Regions from separate parts of the Peribacillus sp. NPDC006672 genome, predicted to be linked through region 2. Evidence: a T-box and tRNA genes for the amino acid it is inferred to sense, from the RefSeq annotation. Region 2 holds a T-box; the other regions hold tRNA genes.
What was found. A T-box is a leader RNA that pairs with one kind of tRNA and senses whether it is charged. The one in region 2 lies ahead of argS (arginine--tRNA ligase), so its partner is inferred to be a tRNA-Arg.

Region 1 (3,283 bases), on a different contig from region 2:
ATGGCTGCCTGAAGGCCTTTTTTTGCTTGCATGCCCGACATATCCTCATCAAGGCCGACTGACTGTAAAGAAGTAGTGAAAAATATCCGCATCTCTATTGTGCCAAATGGTGTCTGCACATATTTTCCTTTAACGGCCCGGCTAACTGTGGATTCATGTATGCCAAGCTCGTCGGCGACTTCTTTCATCGTCATCGGCTTCAAATAGTTCAGGCCATGATGAAAGCAAGCCGGCTGTTTTTCGACGATGCACTGAATAACCTTCAATATCGTTTCTTTTCTCTGTTGTATCCCTCTAGAGATCCATTGGTATTCCTGCCACTTATCCTGGATGAACTTTTGCACTCCCTGGTCCTTATGGCTCTTCATTCGGTTTAAATACCCTTTATCCACATTAAGATTGGGTGAGTTGCCATCATAATTCCCTACAAGCAATACCCCATCACGAACCTCCACGACCACATCCGGCACTATATAAGAAGGTTTTTCCTGAAAAAAGAGTGAAGCTGGACGCGGGTTTAACGTCTGGACATAATCAAAGACTTCTTGAATCTCCTTCATTGTAACACCGATTCTCTTACTTAAGTCCTTCCAACGCTTTTCAGCAAAATCGAGGAAATGGTTTTCTATGATCGATTCTGCCAGCAGATTCACCCCTTCTGCTTTTACCTGAAGTAAAAGGCACTCTTGAAGATTCCTAGCTGCAATTCCATGCGGCTCAAGTTGCTGTAAAATCGAAAGGCTCTCTTCCAAAACGACTGAAGATATGCCTGGAACACATATATCCTCCAGGTGAGTCCTTAAGTAACCGTTTTCATCGAGATTATGAATTAATAGCAGCATCGCCTTCTGCTGTTCACCGGAAAGTTGCTGGTGATTCACCTGGGACATGACATGCTGTTCAAGCGATAATGTATCTTCACTGATTTGTTCAATCCAATAGTTGGCATCATACGTATTTTTAAGAGTCCGTTTTCCCTTTTTCCGGTCAAAGGTTGGCTGAAATAAAGAAGATGTTGGCTGATCTAGGGACAGTAATGGATTTTCCACCATTTTATTTTCTAAGAATGCCGATAGCTCCTGTGAGGAGTATTGCAGCAATGTAATTGCTTGCATAAGCTCCTGGGTCATTGCCATCTTTAATGTTTGCTGTTGAAAAAGTCCTGCTTTCATATTCATGCTCATCGATTCATCCCTCCCCCACTCCATTTTACATTATCAGGAGAAAATTCTACACAAAAACCCATGAAAACGCTTACGTTTTTTTCTGAATAGTGTATTTGTTTTAAATACTATATGTTAGAAATGCGATTTTAACAACTACTTTTATTGAAAAATCACCATTTTTCAATGGTAGGGGTGAATAGTTTGAGGCAGGGAGTGAAATTCCAGGATTCGATGGAATTTTACGAAAATCGAGTAAATCCATCAAAAATCGCAAGGAATTATTTGATGCCTTTCATCGAATTGACCAATAAAAAATCCCCTACTTTATTAAGCAGGAGATTGGTAATGCCCTCGGCAGGAATCGAACCTGCATTTCAAGCTTCGGAGGCTTGCGTTCTATCCGTTGCACTACGAGGGCGAAATAAAATTTTTTTCGACAGACTTCATTATATGATAGAATCCCATCCTTTGCAAGGGTTATCAGGTTTAAAACTTCACCTTTTGGGTATTATGGGTAATGTGGAAATTCATCCCTGTGCGGCATAATTATAAATAAATCTAATCGGGAAGGGGACATGCCAGAAAATTGTCGAACAAATTATCCATTATAGGGTTTGTTTTGTTTGACCTAAATTGACCAAAAAGTGTATCATACATACATAAAGAATTTAAATGATTCTCTTAATCGAAGGAGGAAATGAACATGAATTTAATTCCTACAGTTATCGAACAAACAAGTCGTGGGGAGCGTGCCTACGATATTTACTCCCGTTTATTAAAAGACCGGATCATTATGCTAGGAAGTGGAATTGACGATAATGTTTCCAACTCAATTGTTGCTCAATTACTATTTTTAGAAGCAGAAAATCCTGAAAAAGATATCACTTTATACATCAACAGCCCAGGTGGAAGCATTACTTCCGGTATGGCCATTTACGATACTATGCAATATATCAAACCTGATGTATCCACTGTATGCATCGGTATGGCCGCTTCCATGGGTGCATTCCTATTGGCTGCTGGTGAAAAGGGCAAACGTTATGCGTTGCCAAACAGTGAAGTCATGATTCACCAACCACTTGGAGGAGCCCAAGGTCAAGCAACGGAAATTGAAATTGCTGCCCGCCGTATCCTTCACTTGAAAGATAAGCTGAACCAAATCTTGGCAGAACGTACTGGCCAACCTATTGAAGTCCTACAAAGAGATACGGAACGTGATAACTTCATGACCTCTGAAAGAGCTCTTGAATATGGCTTAATTGACAAAGTAATCACTCGCAGCAATCTTGAAGATAAAAAAGACTCTAAATAATAATACAAAAGGACTCGAAAGTTGCATTAAGCGACTTTTGAGTCCTTTTTCTATTATGTGAAAACTATAAAAAAATAAGAGGATGCTTGTCGGCATCCTCCTTTTTTATCCCTCTTGCTGAATGAACTCTTCCAATGCCTCTATTGCTTCCTTTTCATCGCGTCCTTCGACGATTAACTTAACGGACACGCCAGAACTGATGGCAAGGCTCATTAATCCCATGATACTTTTCGCATTCACTTTTTTTCCTTCTTTTTCAAGAAAAACATCCGAATGAAAGCGGTTAGCTTCTTGTACAAAAAGAGCGGCCGGCCGAGCTTGCAAACCTGTTTTCAGTTTTACTTCAACTTGTTTTTCCACCATCTTGATCTCCCCTGTTAGCTTTATTTTTTCGCAGCAATAGCCTCTCCCCCACGGAGCCTGTCAGCTATTTCATCAATCTTGCGTAATCGGTGATTAATCCCTGACTTACTGATGTTTCCTCCTGATACCATTTCTCCAAGTTCTTTTAAGGTTATATCTTGAAATGCTACCCTAAGCTCTGCAATTTCCCGGAGCTTATCTGGTAAAATGTTTAGTCCTACCGTATCCTCAATGTAATGGATATTTTCAACCTGGCGCAATGAGGCACCAATCGTTTTGTTCAAATTGGCTGTTTCACAATTCACAAGTCGATTTACTGAATTACGCATATCACGGACAATCCGTACATCCTCGAACCTTAATAAGGCTGAATGGGCACCAACTATGCTTAAAAACTCAGCGATCTTTTCGGCTTCTTTCAAATAAATGATGTACCCTTTTT
Region 2 (3,283 bases):
GACCCGTTTCTCCCTCAAAATTCATCATTTGCTCTAATGAAAAGTAAATATCATTCATGCGATTATTTTTTAAATCATTAAAGATTACCGCTCCGACACCGACCTGTCTTGCAACCAGTTCTTTCTGTTCAAGCGCTTGATTTTTTTCTTCAATATTGCGCTTCGCAGTTTCGATTGCCTCTGCCAAAACATCCGCAAGCAGCACGACTTTCCCTTTACGTGTCGACATTTTCTTACCGTCTTTTAACATCATGCCAAATGCTACGTGCTGTAAATCATTTGACCAATCGTACCCCATTTTTCCAATGACGTTAAAGAGTTGTTTAAAGTGCAGGGATTGTTCATTTCCTACAACATAAAATGTTTTCTTCGCCTCATACTTTTCTTTACGATACAATGCTGCGGCTAGATCACGCGTGGCATAAAGTGTCGCACCGTCCGTTTTCGTAATCAAACAAGGCGGCATATCTTCCAATTGCACGACATAGGCACCTTCTGATAGGGTAAGTAAACCTTTTTCATTTAGTTTCTCAACAACAACATCCATTTTGTCATTGTAAAACGCTTCGCCGGAATAGGAATCAAAACGGATGCCTAATAAATCATAAATTGTATCAAATTCTTTTAGAGACGCATCCCTGAACCATTTCCATAGCGCCAGTGCCTCCTCGTCCCCATCTTCAAGCGACTTGAAGCTAGCGCGTGCTTGTTCATTCAACGATTCATCCATTTCAGCTCTTTCATGGAACTTCACATAGATTTTCAATAATTCCTGAATCGGGGAAGCTTCGATTGCCACCTTGTCTCCCCACAGCTTATACGCGACAATCAATTTGCCGAATTGCGTGCCCCAATCCCCTAAATGATTAATACGCACGGCATTGTAGCCATTTTTTTCAGCAATGTTAGCCAGTGCATTTCCTATGACTGTTGAGCGTAAGTGCCCCATGGAAAAAGGCTTGGCAATATTCGGGGATGAATAATCAATCACGACATTTTCCTGTACAGACTGCTTTCCGCCATACTTATCCTTTTCATTTAATATCGTTTGCAACACATTTTCCGTCACCATCTGTTGATTGACGAAGATGTTCAGATAACCACCCACTACGTTCACTTCTTGGATCAACTTACTGTTTAATTGTTCAGCTATTTCAGACGCAATCACTTGAGGTGACTTTTTTAACTTTTTTGCAAGAGTAAAGCATGGAAAGGCGACATCACCTAACTCCATCAATTTAGGCTTTTCCATTAATTTTTCTATTTCACTTGTTGGCATTTCATTGTTCAAAGCAGTTGAAATTAAGGCTGCAATTGGTTTATTCATCGTCATTTTTCCCTCCTAAACAAAAAAGCCCCCGTCTCTAAATAAGAGACGAGAGCATAGTTTCCCGTGGTACCACTCTAGTTGCCACAAATTGTGACCACTTTCAATTGTTAACGAGGTGACTCCCCGATGTTCTCTACTGGACGTTTCAAGAAATTTCTCCAAAGTGCGCTTCATTCATCCGTCCTGCATTAGGCTCACACCATCCCTAACTCGCTTTCCATTTCAAAATGAACTACTCTCTTTATCATAGAATTTTCAATATTATAATTTAATCCATCGTACACAATTAAAAAAAACGTGTCAACAGGATTTAGGAAACAAATCCTAACCAGCCGGTAACTTCATTTTATCCTTGATGGTCGAAAAATATTTCCTTACGGTCCCTATTGTGTCGCTTTGCTTATTAGACGCTTCCATTTTTGATTGACCATCGGCTAACAGGCCTAACACACCCATTTCCCGGGCATTATTGTTGGAAGACTCATCCATAAGTTCAGGGGAGTATATTCGCTTGCCATCCATTATGCTGCGAATCGAGCAGGCTAACTCTTCACTCGGGCTATCCTTCAATAAATAACCATCTACATTAGCTTTTAAAGCAAGTTGAAAATAACCGGTCCTTCGAAATGTCGTTAAAATAATCACTTTACATTCAAATGACTTTAAAGCTTCAGCTGCCTCAAGCCCGCTCTTTACAGGCATCTCCATATCCATGATACAAACATCCGGCTTTAATTGGTGCACAAGAGTAATCGCTTCTTCTCCGTTACTGGCTTGCCCGGCAATTTCTATATCTTCTTCAAGATTGAGTAGAGAACTAATTGCCTCTAACAGCATTTGCTGATTCTCTGCAATGACAATTCGGATCATTTAAGTTCTCTCCTTTATTGAGTCGTTATATGAACCAAAGACTCCCCCAAATCCAAGGATTATTAAGGGAGTCTGGAATGATTCATGAACGTTACAATTCAGATTTCACTTGAACGGAAACACTTTTTTTCGTTAAATATTTTATGTCCTTAAAGCCAACAAAACTCTTGTTTTTCTCATCCCATAAACGGAAACGGAGTGAGCGCAAGCTTGTCGCAAGAGTGATCGTTGGAACGTTCTCTAAAGGCTGCGTATTATTGTGCGCCATTTCCAATCTATAGTTAGGTACCCTTGGACTTAAATGGTGAACATGATGGTAACCGATATTACCAGTAAGGAACTGCATCAGTTTTGGAAGCTTATAAAAAGAACTTCCTTCCACTGCTGCCAATACATATTCCCACTCCTCATTTTCTTCAAAATAAGAGTCCTCAAATGTATGCTGGACGTAAAACAGCCAAATGCCCACTGAACCAGAAATCATGAAGATGGAACCTTGTACCAGAAGGAACGACTGCCAGCCTACTGCCAAGCAAAGCAATGCCACTAAAGCGACGATTATTACATTCGTCAAATACGTATTCATTTTTTCCTTCTTTCTAGCACCTTTACGGTTAAATCTGTTTTTAAGAAGGAAAACATAAATTGGTCCCAAACCAAACATAACCAATGGATTGCGATAAAAACGATAGGCAAAACGAAGTTTAAGCGGTGCAGCCAAATACTCATCCACCGTAAGGGTCCAAATATCCCCAGTACCCCGCTTATCTAAATTACCGCTTGTTGCATGATGAACAGAATGCTCATGTCCCCATTGATCAAACGGGAATAAAGTCAAAACACCCATGATCGTACCGACTATTCTATTCGCACGGCGGCTTTTGAAAAATGAATGATGCGTACAATCATGAAAAATTATGAATATTCTTGTCAAAAAGCCAGCAGCCAACACAGCTGGAATTAAAGTTAACCAATAAGAAACGGAAAGACTTATATATGCTAGGTACCATAAAATGATGAACGGCCCTAACGTATTGATGATCTGCCATATACTTTCCTTTGTCGTTGATTTTTCAAAAGGAG
Region 3 (3,283 bases), on a different contig from region 2:
CGAAGGCGCCCGGTGTTCAATCGACCTAAATTTATTATGGTGTAATTCACGCAGACGGCGGTACCCGGACAGGTTCCATTAAAGAAGCCTTCGTCGCTTTGTCTCCTTGTTTTAAAAATTGCAGGAGGACTGGCAGTTTTTCAGCTAAAAATTTCTGGCGGCTACAATTTTCGGGGTTATTGAAGAAGCGGGAGTTGTGTTAGACTTAAATTATCTGGAAGATTCAGCGGCCCTTGTTATCTGAATTTCATCATGACAGGCAGCGGTGAATTCATTCAATTGCGGGGAACTGGAGAAAAAAACGGCTTTTACATTACATATCACGAGCCATAGCCGATAAAATACAAAAAGGGTGAAATGAAGAATGAAGTCAGTAATCATTGCAACGAAAAATAAAGGGAAAGCCAAGGAATTCGAAAGCTTGTTCTCTGCTAAAGGGTATGAAGTCAAAACGCTTCTCGATGTACCGGATGCACCGGATGTGGAGGAAACAGGTACAACTTTTGAAGAAAATGCGATCCTGAAAGCAGAGGCCATCGCCCATCAGCTAGGCCACTTTGTCATTGCGGATGATTCCGGATTGATTGTAGATGCATTGGATGGCCGTCCGGGCGTATATTCTGCACGCTATGCTGGAGAGTCCAAGAGTGATGAAGCGAACACGGAAAAAGTCCTCAGGGAACTGGAAGGAGTGCCGGAAGAGGAAAGAACGGCGAGATTTTATTGCGCCTTGGCACTCGCGTCGCCCAACCAGGAAACGATTACTGTATCGGGAACGATGGAGGGCTTGATTACAGAACAGCCTTCAGGAACGAATGGATTTGGTTATGATCCAATCTTTTTTGTTAAAGAGCAGGGCAAAACAAACGCCGAATTGACAAAAGAGGAAAAAAACCAAATCAGCCACCGTGCCCGCGCATTGAGGACGCTAGATGAAAAGCTTGATTTATTTCTAAAAAGGGAAGAAGGAAAGTGACGATGAAAGTGCTAATAATGAGTGACAGTCATGGCCTAACTCATGAAATCAGCATGATAACCGACCGTCATAAACAAGAAGTTTCTGCCGTAATCCATTGCGGTGATTCAGAGCTGGAAAGAAATGATCCTCATATGTCCGATTTCTTAGCCGTACGCGGGAATTGTGACTATGATTCGGCATATCCGACTGACATTGTGGAGAACATCGCAGGCAAGTGTTTTTTCATTACTCATGGACACCTCTATAACATAAAGATGACCCTGATGAATTTATCATATAAAAGTGAAGAGACTGAAGCGGATATTATTTGTTTTGGTCATTCCCACGCTGCAGGTTCCGAATTGATTGACGGCAAGCTCTTCATCAACCCGGGAAGCATACGCCAGCCGCGTGGACGAAAAGAGAAAACCTATGCCATTTTGGAAATGGGAACAGGCCAACTCGAAATCACCTATTATGACCTTGAAGGAAAAATCGTTGAGGAACTAAGAAATGCTTATCAAATGGGATGACTTCATGTATAATGACCAGGAAGCGTTTTTCCCCGCTTCCTGGTTCATGAAAAAAAGAAAAAAACTTTTTATGAAAAACCGTTGACTTTCTTTTCATATCCTACTATAATAAGAAGTGTCCTAAGGGAACAGTTAAGGTAATACATAAGTTTTACCGCAACTTATATCATAAACGTCTCAGTAGCTCAGCTGGATAGAGCAACGCCCTTCTAAGGCGTCGGTCGGGAGTTCGAATCTCTCCTGGGACACTAACGTAAAAAGCCAAAACCTTTTAAGGTTTTGGCTTTTTTACTTTTTCTGTGCCGCTTTTAGTTAACGAGGGAATATGGAATGAACGTAGAAAAAATGCATTTCCTTTTGCATCCATTGAATCAATACTGATTGTAAGAAGTTTTTTATTTCATATTTATCGCAGGTGGATGATCTTTTGTGTCGAACTTGTTATAAATAAGGAGATGTTTAAATGAATAAAGATCGATTATTCAAGTTCATTCAAACTTCCACTCGGGGCAATTTCTTTTCAGTCGAAATATCCGAAGATGGAACTAAGGTGGTCCAATTAGCCAAGGAGCTAGAAAAAGAGGGAAGAATCAAGTTGAGGGAATGCTCGCGAAAAGAACAAGGTGTTTATCTGGAAGGAATACTTAAGTTTGTGCCAAGCTAATATTTTATAAGCTTTAACGAAGGACTTATACTAGGAATTTCATATGCCCCATAGAAAAAGGCATCCAATCATGGATGCTTCAGACTGTAGATAAACTTGAACTGCCCCGTAAATGTTAGACACGAAACTAACATTTACGGGGTGTTTTTTTAGGTTTGTACAATTTGAACATTGCCTCGAGGCTCTCAACTTTCCGCGGGCGGTCCGCTCGCGGCGTCTCCCCTGGACGCGCTTTTCCCGCATGAGTCTAGCACACCCATTCCAAAGATATAACCCTTGTGTCTACAAACTGCAGCATGATGTCTTTTTCTATATTTATCAAGTTCTATTTAAGGTTTGGACTTTTATGATCTTCTTCACTAAGTTGATGCATACTTGATTTGTTTTTGTAAAAGTATTTCAATTTTATCGCGTAATTCTGTCAGTGAGACCTTGAATTGTTCAGATAAATAATGTAATGGCAAATGTAAACCGGGGTTATGGTTTGGTTTGAAGAAACAATCGGTTCGTGTTCATCTTCATCTTTCAATGATATATCCTCATCCAAAGCTTTTTCGCTCTTATATAGCATATTATTTAGATAAGATAGATGAAGGCTATATTTCGACATTTACGCTCAATTATTCAATGCATTATAGCGGAATAGTACCAGGGGGATCATTAACTTGGTTGAATGGAGAAAGGTCGATCACCCGCCCCCCTCGGAAAACTTGTTCACTTTACCTGTCACCCTCGTTTTATGAATCCCTTCCGACTTTCAAGAATGCTGGTATAATCCGTATATACTTTGGTGCAATTATAAAAAAACGAAAAAACATTGACATATTATAAACAAATTAATATTATGTTTAGTATATTATAAACTTTATGAGGAAGTGTTTGGTTTTATGAAGGACGCTGAAATGTTTTGGAGCGCATCTCAGGATGAGCTTAAACAAGGGTATATCGAAGGAGGGAACCAGTATATTTGTTTACTGTGCGGAAATACAATTGAAAAGGGGATAGTATATCCGGAAGAGGGGGTTCTTTATGAAGCTGAGAGGTATATGCGGATTCATATTGAGCATGCACACCGTTCCGTTTTTGAATACTTGATTGATCTGGATAAAAAACTTACAGGTCTTACGG

Region 1: it has a tRNA-Arg gene. The T-box ahead of argS (arginine--tRNA ligase) is inferred to sense a tRNA for this amino acid. The anticodon was not compared.
Region 3: it has a tRNA-Arg gene. The T-box ahead of argS (arginine--tRNA ligase) is inferred to sense a tRNA for this amino acid. The anticodon was not compared.

Annotation. Positions count from the first base shown of each region.
Region 1 is NZ_JBNNOR010000003.1:255,348-258,630, reverse strand. It holds gene rpoN (RNA polymerase factor sigma-54) at 1-1,184, opposite strand, end outside; tRNA gene ACQKKK_RS07125 (tRNA-Arg) at 1,513-1,584, opposite strand; gene clpP (ATP-dependent Clp endopeptidase proteolytic subunit ClpP) at 1,870-2,478, shown strand; gene ACQKKK_RS07115 (HPr family phosphocarrier protein) at 2,584-2,841, opposite strand; gene whiA (DNA-binding protein WhiA) at 2,862-3,283, opposite strand, start outside.
Region 2 is NZ_JBNNOR010000004.1:293,150-296,432, forward strand. It holds gene argS (arginine--tRNA ligase) at 1-1,333, opposite strand, end outside; T-box leader at 1,369-1,587, opposite strand; gene ACQKKK_RS09305 (response regulator) at 1,655-2,200, opposite strand; gene ACQKKK_RS09310 (fatty acid desaturase) at 2,292-3,283, opposite strand, start outside.
Region 3 is NZ_JBNNOR010000001.1:263,723-267,005, forward strand. It holds gene ACQKKK_RS01330 (XTP/dITP diphosphatase) at 365-976, shown strand; gene ACQKKK_RS01335 (metallophosphoesterase family protein) at 979-1,491, shown strand; tRNA gene ACQKKK_RS01340 (tRNA-Arg) at 1,666-1,739, shown strand; gene ACQKKK_RS01345 (hypothetical protein) at 1,955-2,155, shown strand; gene ACQKKK_RS01350 (DUF2087 domain-containing protein) at 3,043-3,283, shown strand, end outside.